Regions from separate parts of the Leeia aquatica genome, predicted to be linked through region 2. Evidence: predicted binding sites of a transcription regulator. Region 2 holds the regulator's gene; each other region holds the start of a gene.
The links. The regulator HrcA, encoded in region 2, represses chaperone genes, less so after heat shock. The targets are predictions, from matches to a motif close to ATTAGCACTCGNNNNNNNCGAGTGCTAAT.

Region 1 (5,468 bases), on a different contig from region 2:
TGGCGACGCAGCGTCAGCTGTACGGCCAGACCCGCTACAATCTGGCAAGCCGCTTCCTGCGCGAGATACCCGAGCCGCTGACGCAGTGGTTGAACCGTCGCCCGCCCAGCAGTGCAAACCATGGGGGCTATGCAGCTCCCCGCGTGCAAACCGGCGCTGCCGTGTATGCCGGTACGCAAGATCTGCAAGGTTTCCGCATTGGTCAGAGTGTGAAGCATGGCCGTTTTGGCCAAGGGGTGATCGTGGCAGCTGAAGGCTCGGGTGACGACGCACGTGTTCAGGTCAACTTCCCGGAGGCGGGCGTGAAATGGCTGTTGCTCAGCTATGCTCGGCTGGAAGCCTGCTGAGCGTGTTCAGGTGATGCAGCCCATAAAAAAACGCCCCGATGGGGCGTTTTTTTATGGGCGAAGCTGGATGGCTTAGTCCACCAGCGCGATCAGCTGCTGTCGCATTTTCTGCAGGGCTTTTTGCTCGATCTGGCGAATCCGCTCGGCGGAAACGCCATATTCGGCGGCCAGCTCGTGCAGGGTGGCGCCGCTGTCATCGCTCAGCCAGCGTGATTCCACAATGTGGCGGCTGCGTGCGTCCAGCGTGTCCAGCGCCGCGATCAGGCCTTCACCGTGCAGATGGGCGATGGCTTGCTGTTCCAGCCGGGCGGTGGGTTCATTGCGGGTGTCGGCCAGGTAGGCAATCGGAGCCTGCTGGGCGTTGTCGTCATCCGCTTCGGTGGGTTCCAGCGAAATATCCTGCCCGGACAGACGGGTGTCCATCTCCATCACGTCGGACGCCTTCACCCCCAGCTGCTCGGCAATATCCTGCGCTTCACGCTCGTTCAGGGCGCTGAAGCCGGATTTCATGCTGCGCAGGTTGAAGAACAGCTTGCGCTGGGATTTGGTGGTCGCTACCCGCACCAGACGCCAGTTCTTCAGGATGAACTCGTGAATCTCGGCCTTGATCCAGTGCACGGCAAAGGAGAACAGACGCACGCCCCGGCTGGGGTCAAAGCGCTTGACCGCCTTCATCAGGCCGATATTGCCTTCCTGGATCAGGTCGGCCTGCTGCAAGCCGTAACCGGCATAGCTGCGGGCGATGGACACCACCACCCGCAGGTGCGACAGCACCAGCTGGCGGGCAGCCTCCACATCGTTGTGGCGGTGCAGACGCTCAGCCAGCGCCTGTTCCTCTTCCTGCGTCAGCAGGGGGAACTGGTTGACGCTGTGAATGTAGCTCTCCAGATTCCCCGTCGAAACGGTTAGCGGGATGACCGCAGTGGACGTCATGGATGTCTGCCTTTCTGCTTTCGGGTCTGACAAAATATTAGCACTCGGGCAATGAGAGTGCCAATCCTGTCAAAAGTTCAACCTTCATGGGGGAACTAGAGACGGGATGGCGACTGCAACAACAACGGTTTTGAATCAGGCGGCAAGGCTCAGGCGGCTTGCAGCTTCTCGTATTTGACCAGCAGCACTTCCCGGGTCTCGACATTGTCCGGGTCGTGCGGAATACAGTCTACCGGGCAGACTTCCTGGCACTGCGGCGTATCGTAGTGCCCCACGCACTCGGTGCAGCGGTTCGGGTCGATCTCATAGATTTCCGGGCCCTGCGAAATGGCCTGATTCGGGCACTCCGGCTCACAGACATCGCAGTTGATGCATTCATCCGTGATCATTAAAGACATAGTAATTTCCTCAACTATTCAGTTCGATTCTGGCACGGCCTGCCGCGTCAATCAAGCGGGCTGGTCGGACCGTTGCAGCAAGGCATAGCTGACCCGTCCTGCCTTGCCTTGCCGCTGTATGGTCCATTCGGCAGGCAGCTCGGGCAAATGTTCACCTTCGATATACAGCCGCCCACCCGGCTTCAGCCGCGCCGCCACCAGGGGCAGCACGGCGGGCAGCAGGTTGGCGGCAAACGGCGGGTCCGCAAAAATCACATCAAACTGCTCGCTGGACTGGCGCAACCATTGCAGAGCATCACCCGGCACAATGTCGATCTGCTGTGCCTGCAGCAACTGGCGATTCTGCTTCAGTTGCCGTACCACGCTGTGGCTCAATTCCAGCGCCACCACCCGTGCAGCATGGCGGGATGCCGCCTCAAAAGACAGCGCACCGCTGCCGGCAAACAAGTCCAGGCAACTTTGTCCGTGCAGGTCTTGTCCCAGCCAGTTGAAAACGGTTTCCCGCACCCGGTCCGAGGTTGGGCGCAGGCCGTCACCGTCCGGAAAGCTGAGCAGGCGGCGGCGCCATTGCCCGCCGATGATGCGTACCTGATTGCGTAACATGCTGATGTGCAGTCCGGGCGCGATGAAGTAGCGCGCCGGGGCCGGGCTCCCGTACAATACGTCATTTGCATGCCCGAACGGTCGGGCGGCAAATTGACCTAATAAAACAGGATATTATACCCCGATTGCGGGTCAGGCGTTAAGCAGGATCAAACCGACGCCGGTCGCCACGTATCGGGACAGAAAGCCACGATGTTCAGTTTCTTCAAAAAAGACAAGTCCGCAGCCGATCCCGCCGTCAGCCAGCCTGAGGCCCCCGCGACCGAAGAGGCCCCTAAACTGGGTTGGGCGGCCCGGCTGAAGCAGGGGCTGACCAAAACCCGTCAGCAATTCACCAAGCAACTGGCGGGCCTGTTTGGTGGCGGCCAGATTGACGAAGACCTGTATGAAGAGCTGGAAACCGTCTTGCTGACCGCCGACATGGGCGTGGATGCCACGCAGACCCTGCTCAAGACCGTGCGTGACCGGGCGACCCTGCGTGAGTTGAAAGACCCGCGCGCGTTGAAGCAGGAGCTGCAGGAGGCGTTGACCGAGCTGGTGCTGCCGCTGGAGCGCCCGCTGGACATTTCAACCCACCATCCTTACGTGATCATGATGGTGGGGGTGAATGGTGCCGGCAAGACCACCTCGATCGGCAAGTTGACCCATTATTTCCAGTCCCAGGGCAAGTCGGTGCTGCTGGCCGCGGGTGATACCTTCCGCGCTGCAGCCCGCGAGCAGTTGATGGCCTGGGGCGAGCGCAATGGCGTCACGGTGATCGCGCAGGACGGTGGCGACCCGGCTGCAGTGGCGTTTGACGCCATCAACGCGGCCAAGGCGCGCAATATTGACGTGGTGCTGGTGGATACCGCCGGGCGCTTGCCGACCCAGCTGCACCTGATGGAAGAGATCAAGAAGGTGAAGCGGGTGGTTACCAAGGCCGAAGGCAGCGCGCCGCATGAAGTGCTGCTGGTGCTGGATGCCAATACCGGGCAGAACGCGGTGGCGCAGGTCAAGGCGTTTGACGATGCGCTGGGGGTAACCGGCCTGATCCTGACCAAGCTGGATGGTACCGCCAAGGGCGGCGTGATTGCCGCGATTGCCCGTAGCCGCCCGGTGCCGTTGCGCTTTATCGGGGTTGGCGAGCAGCGCGACGACCTGCGCCCCTTTGTGGCCGCCGACTTTATCAACGCCCTGTTCGACGACGAGTAAGCCCATGTCGTTCATCAAGCTGAGCCAGGTCAACAAGCGTTATCCGGATGGTCACCAGGTGCTGAGCAATGTCAGCTGCGAGGTGGCGGCAGGCGAAATGGTGTTCCTGACCGGCCATTCCGGCGCGGGCAAGAGCACCCTGCTCAAGCTGCTGGCCGCCATTGAGCGGCCCACTTCGGGCAGCGTGCTGGTGGGCGGGCAGAATCTGGCCGCGCTCAAGCCGTTCGCCATCCCCATTCTGCGGCGCAATCTGGGCCTGGTGTTTCAGGACCACAAGCTGTTGTTTGACCGTAGCGTGTTTGATAACGCCATGCTGCCCTTGTCCATCATTGGCTACCCGCCGAAAGAAGCCGCCAAGCGGGTGCGGGCCGCGCTGGACAAGGTGGGCCTGCTGAGCAAGGAAAAAGCGTTGCCCATTACCTTATCCGGCGGCGAGCAGCAGCGGCTGTGTATTGCGCGGGCGGTGGTCAACCGTCCCAGCATCCTGCTGGCCGATGAGCCGACCGGCAATCTGGATGCCCAGTACGCCGAAGACATCATGCAGCTGTTTACTACCTTCAATCAGGTCGGCACCACCGTGTTGATCTCTACCCATGATGAAGCGGTGTTGTCCCGCTATGCCAATCGACGCCTGCACCTGGAGCAGGGGAGGCTGGTGGCATGAAGGCATGGTGGTGGGCGCATCGCAAGGCGCTGTTCAGTGGCCTGCGCAATCTGCTGCGGCAACCGTTTGCCCTGCTGCTGACGTTGAGCATGATCGGGGTGGCGCTGGCCCTGCCGACGTTGCTGTGGGTGATGCTCAGCAATGGCGAGCGGGTGGTGGCCCGCTTGCCGGTGCAACCGCAGCTGACGCTGTTTCTCAAGCCGGAAGTCAGTGCGGATACAGCCAGACAGCTGCAGAAGCAGATTGAGGCCAGCAGCGGTGTCAAGGTGCAATGGATCGGACGCGAGGCCGCGTTCAAGGATCTGATCGGCCGCGCCAACCTGGCTGAGCTGGGCGATGCCTTGCCGGACAATCCCTTGCCGGACGCACTGGTGTTGCAGTTTGCCGATCCAGCGGCACCGGCTCAGCAGCAGGCGCAGTGGGCGGCACGCCCGGAGGTGGCCGAGGTGGTGCATGATGCCGCCTGGGTGGAACGGCTGGTGGCGATTACCCAGCTGGGGCGCAGCCTGATCGGCTGGTTGAGTGCGCTGCTGGCGATCGGCCTGCTGGTGGTGATGGGCAATACCGTGCGGCTGCAGATCCTGTTACGGCGGGACGAGATTGAAGTCAGTCGCCTGATCGGTGCCACCCGCGCCTTTATCCGGCGGCCTTTCCTGTACTTTGCCGGGCTGCAAGGCATGCTGGGCGGTGCCACCGCCTGGGGCATTACCGCGCTGGCCACCTGGCAGCTGTCAGCGCCGGTGCTGCATCTGGCGCGCCTGTACGGCACCGAGCTGACCCTGGCCTACCTGCCGTGGTGGCAAGGGCTATTGCTGATGGCTGCAGCCGGGGTACTGGCCTGGCTGGGGGCCTGGGTGGCGGTGACCCGCCACCTGCTGCAACTGGACCACCGCTGAACCGAGGCGCCGCAACGTCGGCGCTTACTCGATGTTCTGCACCTGCTCGCGCATCTGTTCGACCAGCACTTTCATGTCCACCGAGGTCTGGGTCAGCTCCAGCGAAGCCGCCTTGGAGCCGAGGGTATTCGCCTCGCGCTGCAACTCCTGCATCATGAAATCCAGTCGCTTGCCGACCACGCCACCTTGCTTGAGGATGCGGCGCACTTCGCTGCAATGCGCGCCAAGCCGTGACAACTCTTCGTCCACGTCGATTTTCTGCGCGAACAGCGCCAGCTCCTGCTGGATGCGCTGATCATCGGCTTGGCCGAAGACTTCCTGCAGGCGCTCCACCAGCTTCTGTTGATAAGCTTGGACCAGCTGCGGCATCTTCGGGCGGGTGGCTTGTGCCAGCGCTTCGATGCCTTCCAGCCGCTCTCGCAGCACGTCCGCCAGC
Region 2 (5,468 bases):
CGTGCTGACCATGAATGTCGATCAGTTGCTCGCCCAGCTCGCGCAGTTGCTGCACGGTGGCACTGATACCGTTGATAAACGCGCGACTTTTACCTTGTCTGTCCAGCGTGCGACGCAGCAACAACGGCTCTCCGGGCTCGTTTGCCAATTCCTGAGATGCCAGCCAAGTCTGGACTTCCGGCAGCTGGCTGAGGTCAAACTCGGCGCTCAGGTCAGCCTTGTCACAACCCCGCCGTACCAGCGTACTGTCCGCGCGGCCGCCCAGCAACAACCCCAGCGCATCAATCAGCAGCGATTTGCCGGCCCCCGTTTCCCCGGTGAGCACGGTAAAACCGCTGGAGAAGGTCAGCTCCAGCTGGTCGACAATCACAAAGTCACGGATGGTCAGCAGGGTCAGCATGAATACAGGCTCAGAGCAGTTGTTCGCCCCAGTGCAGCTTCTGGCGCAAGACATCGTAGTAGTTGTAGCCCAGCGGGTGTAGCAGGGTCAGGGCGCGTTCTGATCGGCGGATCAAGACCCGGTCGGTTTCCTGCAGGTCGACATGGAACTGCCCATCGAAATGGACCCGGCTCTCAAAGCCCCGCAGCAGCACAAACTCAATCTCGGCCCGGTCGCTCACGGCGATCGGTCGGTTACTCATGGATTGCGGGCAAATCGGCACCAGTGCCAGCGCAGGTACAGAAGGGTGCAGTATGGGGCCGCCAGCGGCCAGCGCATAGGCGGTGGACCCGGTCGGTGTCGACACAATCAGGCCATCGGAGCGCTGGCTGTAGACAAACTGGTTGTCGATGAAGATCTCAAACTCGATCATGGCCCCAAGTGCGCCACGGCTGAACACCACATCGTTGAAAGCGCTGCCGCTGGCGATGACGGCACCATCACGCATCACGGTGGTTTCCAGCAGCATGCGCTCTTCGGGTACAAAGCGGCCTTCCAGCATGCCCTGAATCACAGAGAGCATGCGGTCCAGCGGAACATCGGTCATAAAGCCGAGCCGGCCCTGGTTGACCCCGATGATGGGTACTTCGTATCCGGCCAGCAGACGGGCGATACCTAGCAGAGTGCCATCGCCACCAATCACAATCGCCAGGTCTACCTGGCTGCCAATGGCATCCCGCTTTAGCAGTGGAAAGTCGTGCGCGTGGCCGGTGGGGACGGCTTCACCATCCAGATAGACGGCCAGACCTTGCTCGCGCAGGAATTCGGCCAATTGCAGGACCGACACCAGAACATCCGGTGTGCGGCGGCGTCCAATGATGGCAATGCGCGGGAACAGTTTGTTCATGCCGGCATTAAAGCACAAGCCGGGGAGGGCGACCAGCGCTTGTCATGGTCGCCCGGGCGGGGGTGACCACGGCCCGAAGTTTGTGGTAAATAGAAAGCATGCTGAATCCTCGTGCCCAATTGCTGCTGAAGACCCTGGTTGAACGTTATATCGCTGACGGTCAGCCGGTGGGCTCCCGCACCTTGCTGCAGCTGTCCGGGCTGGATCTCAGCCCGGCGTCAGTGCGCAATGTCATGGCACAGCTGGAGGAGCTGGGCTTCATTGCCAGCCCGCATACCTCGGCAGGCAGGATACCCACGACCTTGGGCTACCGCTATTTTGTGGACACCCTGATGACGGTCAGCTCGGAGTCCGGCGAGGTATTGCGCCAGCAACTGGCATCGCAACTGCACCCGGATAGCCCGCAGCGCCTGATGAATACCACCTCGCAGTTGCTGTCGGAATTGACCCGCTTTGCGGGTGTGGTGGTGACCCCCAAGCGCAAGAATCTGGCGATTCGCCATATTGAATTCCTGCGAATGAGCCCGCAGCGGGTGCTGCTGATCCTCGTCGCCACCGATGGCAGCGTACAGAATCGCTTTCTGCAAACCGACCGCGACTACTCGGCGGCTGAATTGACCGAGGCCGCCAATTTCCTTAATCAGCACTATGCTGGCTGTACCTTTCTGGTGATGCGTGCCCGCTTGCAGCAGGAGCTGCAGCAGTTGCAAAGTGATATGACCGCATTGATGAGTACGGCATTGGCAGTTGGCGAGGCTGCGCTGGCGGAGGAAGAGGAAGAGGTGGTGCTGTCTGGAGAAGGTAATCTGCTGTCCAGTTCCGACTTGGGCGGCAATCTGGAGCAGATGCGCCGGTTATTCCAGGTGTTTGAGCAAAAAACCGTCTTGCTGCAATTGCTGGATGTCAGCCAGCGCGCGCAAGGCGTGCAGATTTTCATCGGCGGTGAGTCCGGCCTGTTGCCACTGGACGATTGCTCGGTGGTGGCGTCACCCTATGAGATTGATGGTGAAGTGGTCGGCACCCTCGGCGTGATCGGGCCGACCCGTATGGCTTATGAGCGGGTGATCCCGATCGTGGATGTCACCGCCAAGCTGTTATCCAATGCCCTGTCAGGCTGAGTGCGCTTGCGACAGCCTGAGTTGTCCCCTTACTGAAAGTGACCATGTCCTACCCGATCGCCGAACCTGCCTTTCAGCACCAGAACGTTGCCCGTGTCGGGGTGTTGCTGGTTAACCTGGGCACGCCGGAGGCCCCCACGCCCAAGGCGCTGCGTCCCTATTTGCGGCAATTCCTGTCGGATCGACGGGTCATCGAGATTCCACGCCCGGTCTGGTGGTTGATCCTCAACGCCTTCATTCTGCCATTCCGCCCACGCAAATCGGCGGAGAAGTACGCCACCATCTGGACCCCGGAAGGCTCACCCCTGAAGCTGCACACCGAGAAGCAGGCCAAGTTGCTGAAAGGCCTGCTGGGTGACCGACTGGGAGATCATGTGATGGTGGGCTGGGCCATGCGCTATGGCAAGCCGGCGGTGGCCGATGTCCTGGCCGAGATGAAGGCCAAGGGCTGTGACCGCATCCTGCTGCTGCCCATGTACCCGCAATACGCGGCGAGCAGTGTGGGGTCTGCCATGGACGAAGTGTTCCGTGCCTTGCAAGGCATGCGCAACCCGCCTGAGCTGCGGGTGATCAAGCATTTTCATGATGAACCTGCCTATATCGAGGCGCTGGCAGACAAGATACGGCGGCATTGGGCGTTGAATGGGCGGGGTGACCACCTGCTGCTGAGTTTCCATGGTGTGCCGCGTTTCACGCTGGACAAGGGCGATCCCTACCATTGCGAATGCCTCAAGACCGGGCGGTTGTTGCGTGAAGCGCTGGGTTTGCCCACCGAGCAGGTGACGGTGGCTTTCCAGTCCCGCTTTGGCAAGGCAGAGTGGCTAAAGCCCTACGTGGTCGATAGCCTGAAGAAGCTGGGCAAGGCCAAGGTCGGCAAGCTGGATGTGATCTGCCCTGGCTTTGTGGCGGACTGCCTGGAAACCCTGGAAGAAATTGCCATGGAAGGCAAGGCCACTTTCCTGTCAGCGGGGGGCGGCGAATTCCGCTACATCCCGTGCCTGAATGAGGACGCGCCTTTTATTGCGGCGCTGGCCGGTCTGGCTGAGCGCCACATGCAAGGTTGGGATCTGGCCAAACCCGATCCCGCCGTGCTGGAGCAGCGGCGGCTACAGGCCAAGGCAGCAGGCGCCGAGGCCTGAGCGTTCAGCGAAGGGGCGCCAGCACCCCATCGGCTTGGCGGGCGAAGCCATAGGCCCGTTCCACCTTGCACACCCGGGTGGCCATTACTTCGTACCATTTCTGTTTGCCCAGCTCACGGGCGATGACATGCTCAGCCTGCTCTCGCCAGGCCTGGATGCTGGCTTCATCCTGCCAATAGGACACCGTGATGCCAAAACGGTCATCGCCCCGCACGGACTCTACCCCCAGATAACCCGGTTGCTGCGCGGCCAGCGCCACCATGCGGCTGGCCATTGCGGCATAACCTTCGTCACCCTCGTGACGTACGGAACTGAAAATGACCGCGTAGTAAGGGGGCTCAGGCAGGCGGGCGACGGGATCGTGTGGCATGGACTTTCCTTTATTTGCGCAGCATCAGTACGTTGCCAGACAGGCACAGGGCCATGCCGAAAAAGGCAGACAGATGCCACTGATAGTCTTCAAAAAAGGTGGACAGCAGCAGCGCCACCAGCGGGATCAACACCCCGGCGTAAGAGGCTTTGGCAGGACCAATGCGCGCAATCAGCGTCAAGTAAGCGCCAAAAGCCAGCACTGAGCCAAAAAAGGCCAGATAGAGCAGGGACGACACATAAGGTACGGTCAACGGGATACTGGGCACATGCCCCTGCAGCAGGCTGACCAGCAGCATGGTGCCCGCGCCATAGGCCATGCTGACAGCGTTGCCCGACATCACGCCCATATTGTCGCGGGCATTGCGCGCCGATAGCAGATTGCCCGCGCTGGCAAACAAGGCCGCCAGAAGCCCCAGTCCTATCCCCTGCAGGGTTTTGGCGTCGCCGCGCAGGCTTTGCAGCTCCGGCAGAAAGACCAATGCCACCCCAAGCATGCCCAGTAACGCCCCACCTGCTGAGCGACGGGTGATGGGGATCTGGAAGAAAACGCGGCTGCCGAGCAGATTGACGCCAATGATGGCGGTAAACAGCACCGCCACCAGGCCGGAGCTGATGTGCATCTCGGCCAGATAGATCAGTGCATAGTTGATGCCATACTGGCACAGGCCCAGCAGGAGCAGCCAGCCATGCTGCTGCAGCGTGAAGCGGACCGGCAACTTGCGCCACCCTAGCCACAGCCAGAGCATCAGGCTGGCCAGCCCAAAGCGCCAGGCCAGCGAAACGGTGACCGGCACCGTACCCAGCTGGAAGGTAATGGCAATCCAGGTGGAGCCCCAGATCAGAATGGTGGACAAATAGAGTTGCCAGGTTTGCATCATTTTCTTTCATGATCCGGCGGCACAGGCCGCCGGGGTAGATCAGCGTTGCTGCATGGCATGAACCAGACCCGCAACAGGTGGGGGCAGGATGCCTTGCAATGCGCTACGTTCAGGCTGGAACAGGCTGGCAATGAAGTAGGGGTGGCCCTGCAGCTCAATGGCACGTACCTCGCCCGCATCGTCGTGCCCCACGGCACGCAGGGGGCCCTGTTGCAAATGCGCGGTCAGGCGTGGGCTCGGCCCATAATTGCAGCGGAAGCCTTCTTCAATCCGGGTGCGACCGTATAGTCGGGCCAACTGGCTGTTTTCTGACAGCATGATGCCAGCTTTGACATCAATCAGGCTACAGCTGAGGCGGCTGATGACCGCGTGGGGCGAATCCGGGTCGATCTCGGCATGGGTCGCCTCGGCCCAGCCCAGCACATGGCGTGCGTACTCCAGCAAGGCGTGCTGGAAGCCGCCACAACTGCCCAGAAACGGGATGTGCTGTTCTCTGGCGGTGCGGATGGCCAGCAAGGCACCCGCTTCACTGCGATAGGGGCTGCCGGGCACGCACCAGATACCATGAAAATCATTGAACAGCGCGGGATGATCAATCTCATCGGTAGTCAGCCAGTGCGACTGGATGTCGTGGCCACTGTCCTCCGCGGCCAGCTGCAAGGCCACGGGGATGGC
Region 3 (5,468 bases), on a different contig from region 2:
TCCGGACCTTGTCCCACCGGCCAGGTACCCTTACTTCAACGGCAAGACCGTTGGGGTAATCCCGTTTTGCTGCAAGGTAGCCTTGACCCGGTCGATGTCTTCCTGCTTGTTCAGCGGCCCCACCATCACGCGATGCCATACCCCCTTGCCGGGAATATCCTTGCTGCGGACCGAGGCATCCAGCCCCAGCAGCGCCAGGCGGGCGCGCAGGTTCTCCGCGTCAGACTCATCCTGGAACGAGCCCGCTTGCAACAAGGCGCGCGCGGGCTTGGCGTCAGCCGGTTTCTCTTCAGCCGGTTTGGCATCGCCAGCCTCAGCAGGCTTGGCATCCGCGGGTTTCGCATCTACCGGTTTGCTGTCAGCGGGCTTGTTGTCTGCCGGTTTAGTGTCCGCCGGCTTGCCAGCAGGCGTGGAGGCACCTTGTTCGGTCCCAGGTAAAATTTCAAAGAATTCAAAGTCCGGCTTGCTGGCCGGCTTGGGCGCATTCGGGTCGGCCACAGCCACACCATTGGCTTCCGGCTTGGGCAAGCCATCCGGTACGGCAGACGCCCCTACCTGCAGGCTGGAACCTTGACTGCCCAGCAACTTGCGGTTGACCAGATAAACCCCGGCCAGGGAAATGCCAATCCCCAGGAACAAGCCAATGACAATCCCGGAAAACAGGCTGCTGCCCCCTTGGCGATTGCTGCCGGACGGACGAGCACGCGGGGTATTCTTGTGGTCTCGGCTCATTGATCCTCCAGTTGGCCGGTTAGCGCGGACAGTCCGCACGCTGGACGATTATACCGTTTTCATGCGCACGCCGCATGGGGCCCCCATCACCTCCAGCAGTGCATCATGGGTCGCCACCACCAGGTGCTCGGCCTCCTCATCCGTCAGCACATAGGGGGGCATCCAGTAAACCGTTGGTCCCATTGGGCGCAGCAAAAGTTCACGCTTGAGTGCCGCCGCAAACAGCTGCTGGGCAAAACCGGCCGGCGCGTCCTCCACCTCAAAGGCCCAGATCATGCCGCCCCCCGTCTCCCCCGCCTGACGGAATTGCCGCACAAAGGGCAAGGCACGAATCGGCTCCGCCAAATGATTAATGCGGGCCGCCAGCAGGCGATTTTGCGCAAACACATCCTGCTGCTCAAACAGGGACAGCGTCGCCAGTGCGGCCCGGCACGCCAGCGGATTGCCGGTGTAGGAGTGCGAATGCAGGAAGCCCCGACTGACATCGTCATGGTAAAACGCCTGATAGAGGGCGTCCCGACTCAGCACCACCGACAGCGGCAAATAGCCCCCGGTAATGCCTTTGGACAGTAACAGCAGGTCCGGCCAGATACCCGCCTGCTCACACGCAAAGAAGGTACCAGTGCGGCCACAGCCTACCGCGATTTCATCGGCAATCAGATGGACCTGATACTGATCGCACAAGCGGCGCAACTGCTGCAAGTACCACGGCCCGTACATCGCCATGCCGGCCGCCCCCTGCACCAACGGCTCAATGATCACAGCCGCCACCTGGCCGTGGTGCGCTGCCAGATAGTCCGCCATCACCCGGATGGCCCGCGCGGCAACCGCCTCAGGGGCCTCTCCCGGTGCTGCCAGCCGCCGGTCCGGTGACGGCATGGCGACACCGGCACGCAGCAACGGGGCATAGGTATCGCGAAACAGCGCCACGTCGGTGACCGCCAGCGCACCCAGCGTTTCACCATGGTAGCTGTCCGCCAGATGCAGGAAGCGGGTTTTCTCCGGCTGACCGACATTGCGCCAGTAATGAAAGCTCATCTTCAACGCCATCTCGGTCGCCGAGGCACCATCCGAGCCATAGAAGGCGTGGCCCAGCACGCCACCGGTCAAGGCAGACAGGCGCTCGGAGAGCTCGATCACCGGGGCATGGGTAAACCCGGCCAACATCACATGCTCCAGCTGGTCCAGCTGGTCTTTCAGCGCGGCATTGATCACCGGATGACCATGCCCGAACAGGTTGACCCACCAGCTGGATACGCCATCCAGATAGCGCTTGCCGTCAAAGTCATACAACCACGCACCCTGCGCCCGCGCCACCGGCACCAGCGGGAAGGTTTCATGCCGCTTCATCTGGGTGCAGGGGTGCCACACCGCCTGCAGGCTGCGCTGCAGCCATGCCTGATTGTTCATTACACCCTGCCCTGCACACCTGTTCATCATGGGGCTGGATTGTAGCATGCCCCTCTGCCCCCCCTGTCGGGATGCCCTGCGGCATTCAGTGTGGATTCAGCCAATGTCGGGGCATGGGGTGGCGGCTCGCCTGTGATAAAAATCTCACAGCCACCCTCTTGAAAAGGGTAAAAGCCGCCCATACCATTAGCACTCGCCACGGGGGAGTGCCAAAACGTGTTTGCGTATCAGGCACTCAGAACCCGCATCTTTCTGTAACGAGCGGTAGACCGTCTCGTTTTTTGTGAATCAGGAGAGTTGGATTATGAAAATTCGTCCGTTGCACGACCGTGTGATCGTCAAGCGTCTGGAAGCCGAAGAAAAAACCGCTTCCGGCATCGTTCTGCCGGGCAATGCTGCCGAAAAGCCAGACATGGGTCTGGTGGAAGCCGTTGGCGCAGGCAAGATCCAGGACAACGGTTCCGTGCGTCCGATGAGCCTGAAGGTAGGCGACAAGGTGATCTTCGGCAAGTACAGCGGCCAGTCCGTGAAAGTGGACGGCGAAGAACTGCTGGTGATGCGCGAAGAAGACGTGATGGGCGTGGTGGAAGGCTAAGCCTCCCGCAACCGCAACGTCTCATAACTCATTCCAATCCGGAGAGAAACGAACATGGCTGCAAAACAAGTTAAGTTCCACGACGAAGCCCGTGCCAAGATGGTGGTGGGTGTCAACGTTCTGGCCGACGCCGTCAAGGTGACCCTGGGCCCGAAGGGCCGCAATGTGGTGCTGGACCGCTCCTTCGGCGCCCCGACCATCACCAAGGACGGTGTGTCGGTGGCCAAGGAAATCGAACTGAAGGACAAGTTCGAAAACATGGGCGCCCAGATGGTCAAGGAAGTGGCTTCCAAGACCTCCGACGTGGCCGGTGACGGTACCACCACCGCGACGGTGCTGGCACAAGCCATCGTGCAGGAAGGCATGAAGTACGTGGCCGCCGGCATGAACCCGATGGACCTGAAGCGCGGTATCGACAAGGCTGTGGCTGCCCTGGTTGAACAACTGAAGGGCATCAGCAAGCCGACCACCACCTCCAAGGAAATCGCCCAGGTGGGTTCCATTTCCGCCAACAGCGACGAGTCGATCGGCAAGATCATCGCCGACGCAATGGACAAAGTGGGCAAGGAAGGCGTGATTACCGTTGAAGACGGCAAGAGCCTGGACAACGAGCTGGACGTGGTGGAAGGCATGCAGTTCGACCGCGGCTACCTGTCCCCGTACTTCATCAACAACCCGGAAAAGCAGATCGCAGCGCTGGACAACCCGTTCATCCTGCTGTTCGACAAGAAGATCAGCAACATCCGTGACCTGCTGCCGCTGCTGGAGCAAGTGGCCAAGTCCGGCCGTCCGCTGCTGATCATCGCTGAAGACGTGGAAGGCGAAGCCTTGGCCACGCTGGTGGTGAACACCATGCGCGGCATCCTGAAGGTGGTGGCTGTCAAGGCTCCGGGCTTCGGCGACCGCCGCAAGGCCATGCTGGAAGACATCGCCATCCTGACCGGCGGCACCGTGATCGCTGAAGAAGTGGGCCTGTCGCTGGAAAAGGCAACCCTGGCTGAACTGGGTCAAGCCAAGCGCGTGGAAGTGGGCAAGGAACTGACCACCGTGATCGACGGCATTGGCCAGGCCGACGCTATCCAGGCTCGCGTGGGTCAAATCGATCGCCAGATCGAAGAAGCCACCAGCGACTACGACCGCGAAAAGCTGCAGGAACGCAAGGCCAAGCTGGCCGGCGGCGTGGCTGTGATCAAGGTTGGCGCAGCCACCGAAGTTGAAATGAAGGAAAAGAAGGCTCGCGTGGAAGACGCGCTGCACGCCACCCGCGCTGCAGTTGAAGAAGGCATCGTGCCGGGCGGTGGTGTGGCCCTGCTGCGTGCCCGCGCCAACCTGGGCAAGGTGGAAACCATTAACGGTGACCAGGAAGCCGGCGTGAAGATCGTGCTGAAGGCGATCGAAGCCCCGCTGCGCCAGATCGTTTCCAACGCCGGCGACGAGCCGAGCGTGGTGATCGCCAAGGTGCTGGAAGGCAAGGGTAACTTCGGTTACAACGCCGGTTCCAGCGAATACGGCGACATGGTGGAAATGGGCGTGCTGGATCCGACCAAGGTCACCCGCTCCGCACTGCAGTTCGCTGCCTCTGTGGCTGGCCTGATGCTGACCACCGACGCCATGGTGGCCGAACTGCCGGAAGACAAGCCGGCTGGCGGCATGCCGGGTGGCATGGGCGGTATGGGTGGCATGGACGGCATGATGTAATCTGCCGATCCTGTTACCGGATCGACCCGACTGCTCACCGTAAGTGGGCAGTCCACACAGAGGGGCTGGTGGAAACACCAGCCCCTCTGTGTACATCCACCCGCCCAATAAAAGCTTATCTCAGACACGCTGTCACGCTCATGAGCCGATCTACAGCATGGCAGGCGTATTTTTTTAGGGCAGCCTAAGGGCACTTTTGGCATACTGCACACACTTGATCCAGCCTAGGCTGGTGCTAACCCGGTTTTGATTCACCCATGTCCAGACTCCGCAACCTGTTTACCCGGCATTGGCAACGCAAGCTGATCGTCACGATCATCTTGCTCGGGGGCGTATACGGCTATCGGCAATGGACCTATGAGCCACCACAGGAATACCTGACGGCATCAGTGGTACGCGGCGATCTGGAGCAGGCGGTACTGGCCACGGGCACGTTGCAGGCGCGTTACCAGGTGGATGTAGGTGCACAGGCTTCCGGTCAGTTGCGCAAACTGTGGGTCGATGCCGGCAGCAAAGTACAGCAGGGGCAAGTGCTGGCGGAGATTGATCCCCAGCTGGTCGAGAGTGACCTCAAATCGGCACTGGCACAGCGTGATGTGCTGCAAGCCCAGCTGAACAGCCGGCAAATCGGGCTGCAGCTGGCCCGCAAAGAGTTGCTACGGCAACAGGGCCTGTGGCAAACCGAAGCGACGGCACGCAAGGAGCTGGAAGCCGCCGAAGCCCAGGTCCGCCAGGGTGAGGCCGATACCGAGGCGCTGAAAGCGCAGATTCGTAACGCCCAGATCAATATCGACCGAAACCGCACGACACTGGGCTATACCCGCATCACCGCCCCCATCAGCGGCGAGGTGGTGGAAATCGTCACCCAGCAGGGCCAGACCGTGATTGCCAGCCAGCAAGCACCGGTGATCCTGCGACTGGCAGACTTGCGTGAGATGACGGTGAAGGCGCAGGTTTCCGAGGCCGACGTGATGCGGCTGACGCCCGGCATGCCGGTCTACTTCACGGTGCTGGGTGCGCCGCAGCAACGCTA

Region 1: the regulator HrcA is predicted to act here: its motif matches at 1,317-1,345, upstream of rpoH (RNA polymerase sigma factor RpoH).
Region 3: the regulator HrcA is predicted to act here: its motif matches at 2,328-2,356, upstream of HF682_RS13430 (co-chaperone GroES).

Annotation. Positions count from the first base shown of each region.
Region 1 covers NZ_JABAIM010000003.1:133,658-139,125, reverse strand. Annotated here, with positions in the region: gene HF682_RS13340 (UvrD-helicase domain-containing protein) at 1-347, shown strand, start outside; gene rpoH (RNA polymerase sigma factor RpoH) at 420-1,280, opposite strand; gene HF682_RS13330 (YfhL family 4Fe-4S dicluster ferredoxin) at 1,430-1,678, opposite strand; gene rsmD (16S rRNA (guanine(966)-N(2))-methyltransferase RsmD) at 1,730-2,281, opposite strand; gene ftsY (signal recognition particle-docking protein FtsY) at 2,474-3,472, shown strand; gene ftsE (cell division ATP-binding protein FtsE) at 3,477-4,136, shown strand; gene ftsX (permease-like cell division protein FtsX) at 4,133-5,032, shown strand; gene HF682_RS13305 (YicC/YloC family endoribonuclease) at 5,057-5,468, opposite strand, start outside.
Region 2 covers NZ_JABAIM010000002.1:142,747-148,214, reverse strand. Annotated here, with positions in the region: gene recN (DNA repair protein RecN) at 1-400, opposite strand, end outside; gene HF682_RS09785 (NAD kinase) at 411-1,286, opposite strand; gene hrcA (heat-inducible transcriptional repressor HrcA) at 1,385-2,404, shown strand; gene hemH (ferrochelatase) at 2,449-3,543, shown strand; gene HF682_RS09770 (antibiotic biosynthesis monooxygenase family protein) at 3,548-3,913, opposite strand; gene HF682_RS09765 (DMT family transporter) at 3,924-4,793, opposite strand; gene HF682_RS09760 (CTP synthase C-terminal region-related (seleno)protein) at 4,833-5,468, opposite strand, start outside.
Region 3 covers NZ_JABAIM010000003.1:158,664-164,131, forward strand. Annotated here, with positions in the region: gene HF682_RS17970 (SPOR domain-containing protein) at 31-732, opposite strand; gene HF682_RS13425 (adenosylmethionine--8-amino-7-oxononanoate transaminase) at 781-2,142, opposite strand; gene HF682_RS13430 (co-chaperone GroES) at 2,447-2,737, shown strand; gene groL (chaperonin GroEL) at 2,792-4,435, shown strand; gene macA (macrolide transporter subunit MacA) at 4,693-5,468, shown strand, end outside.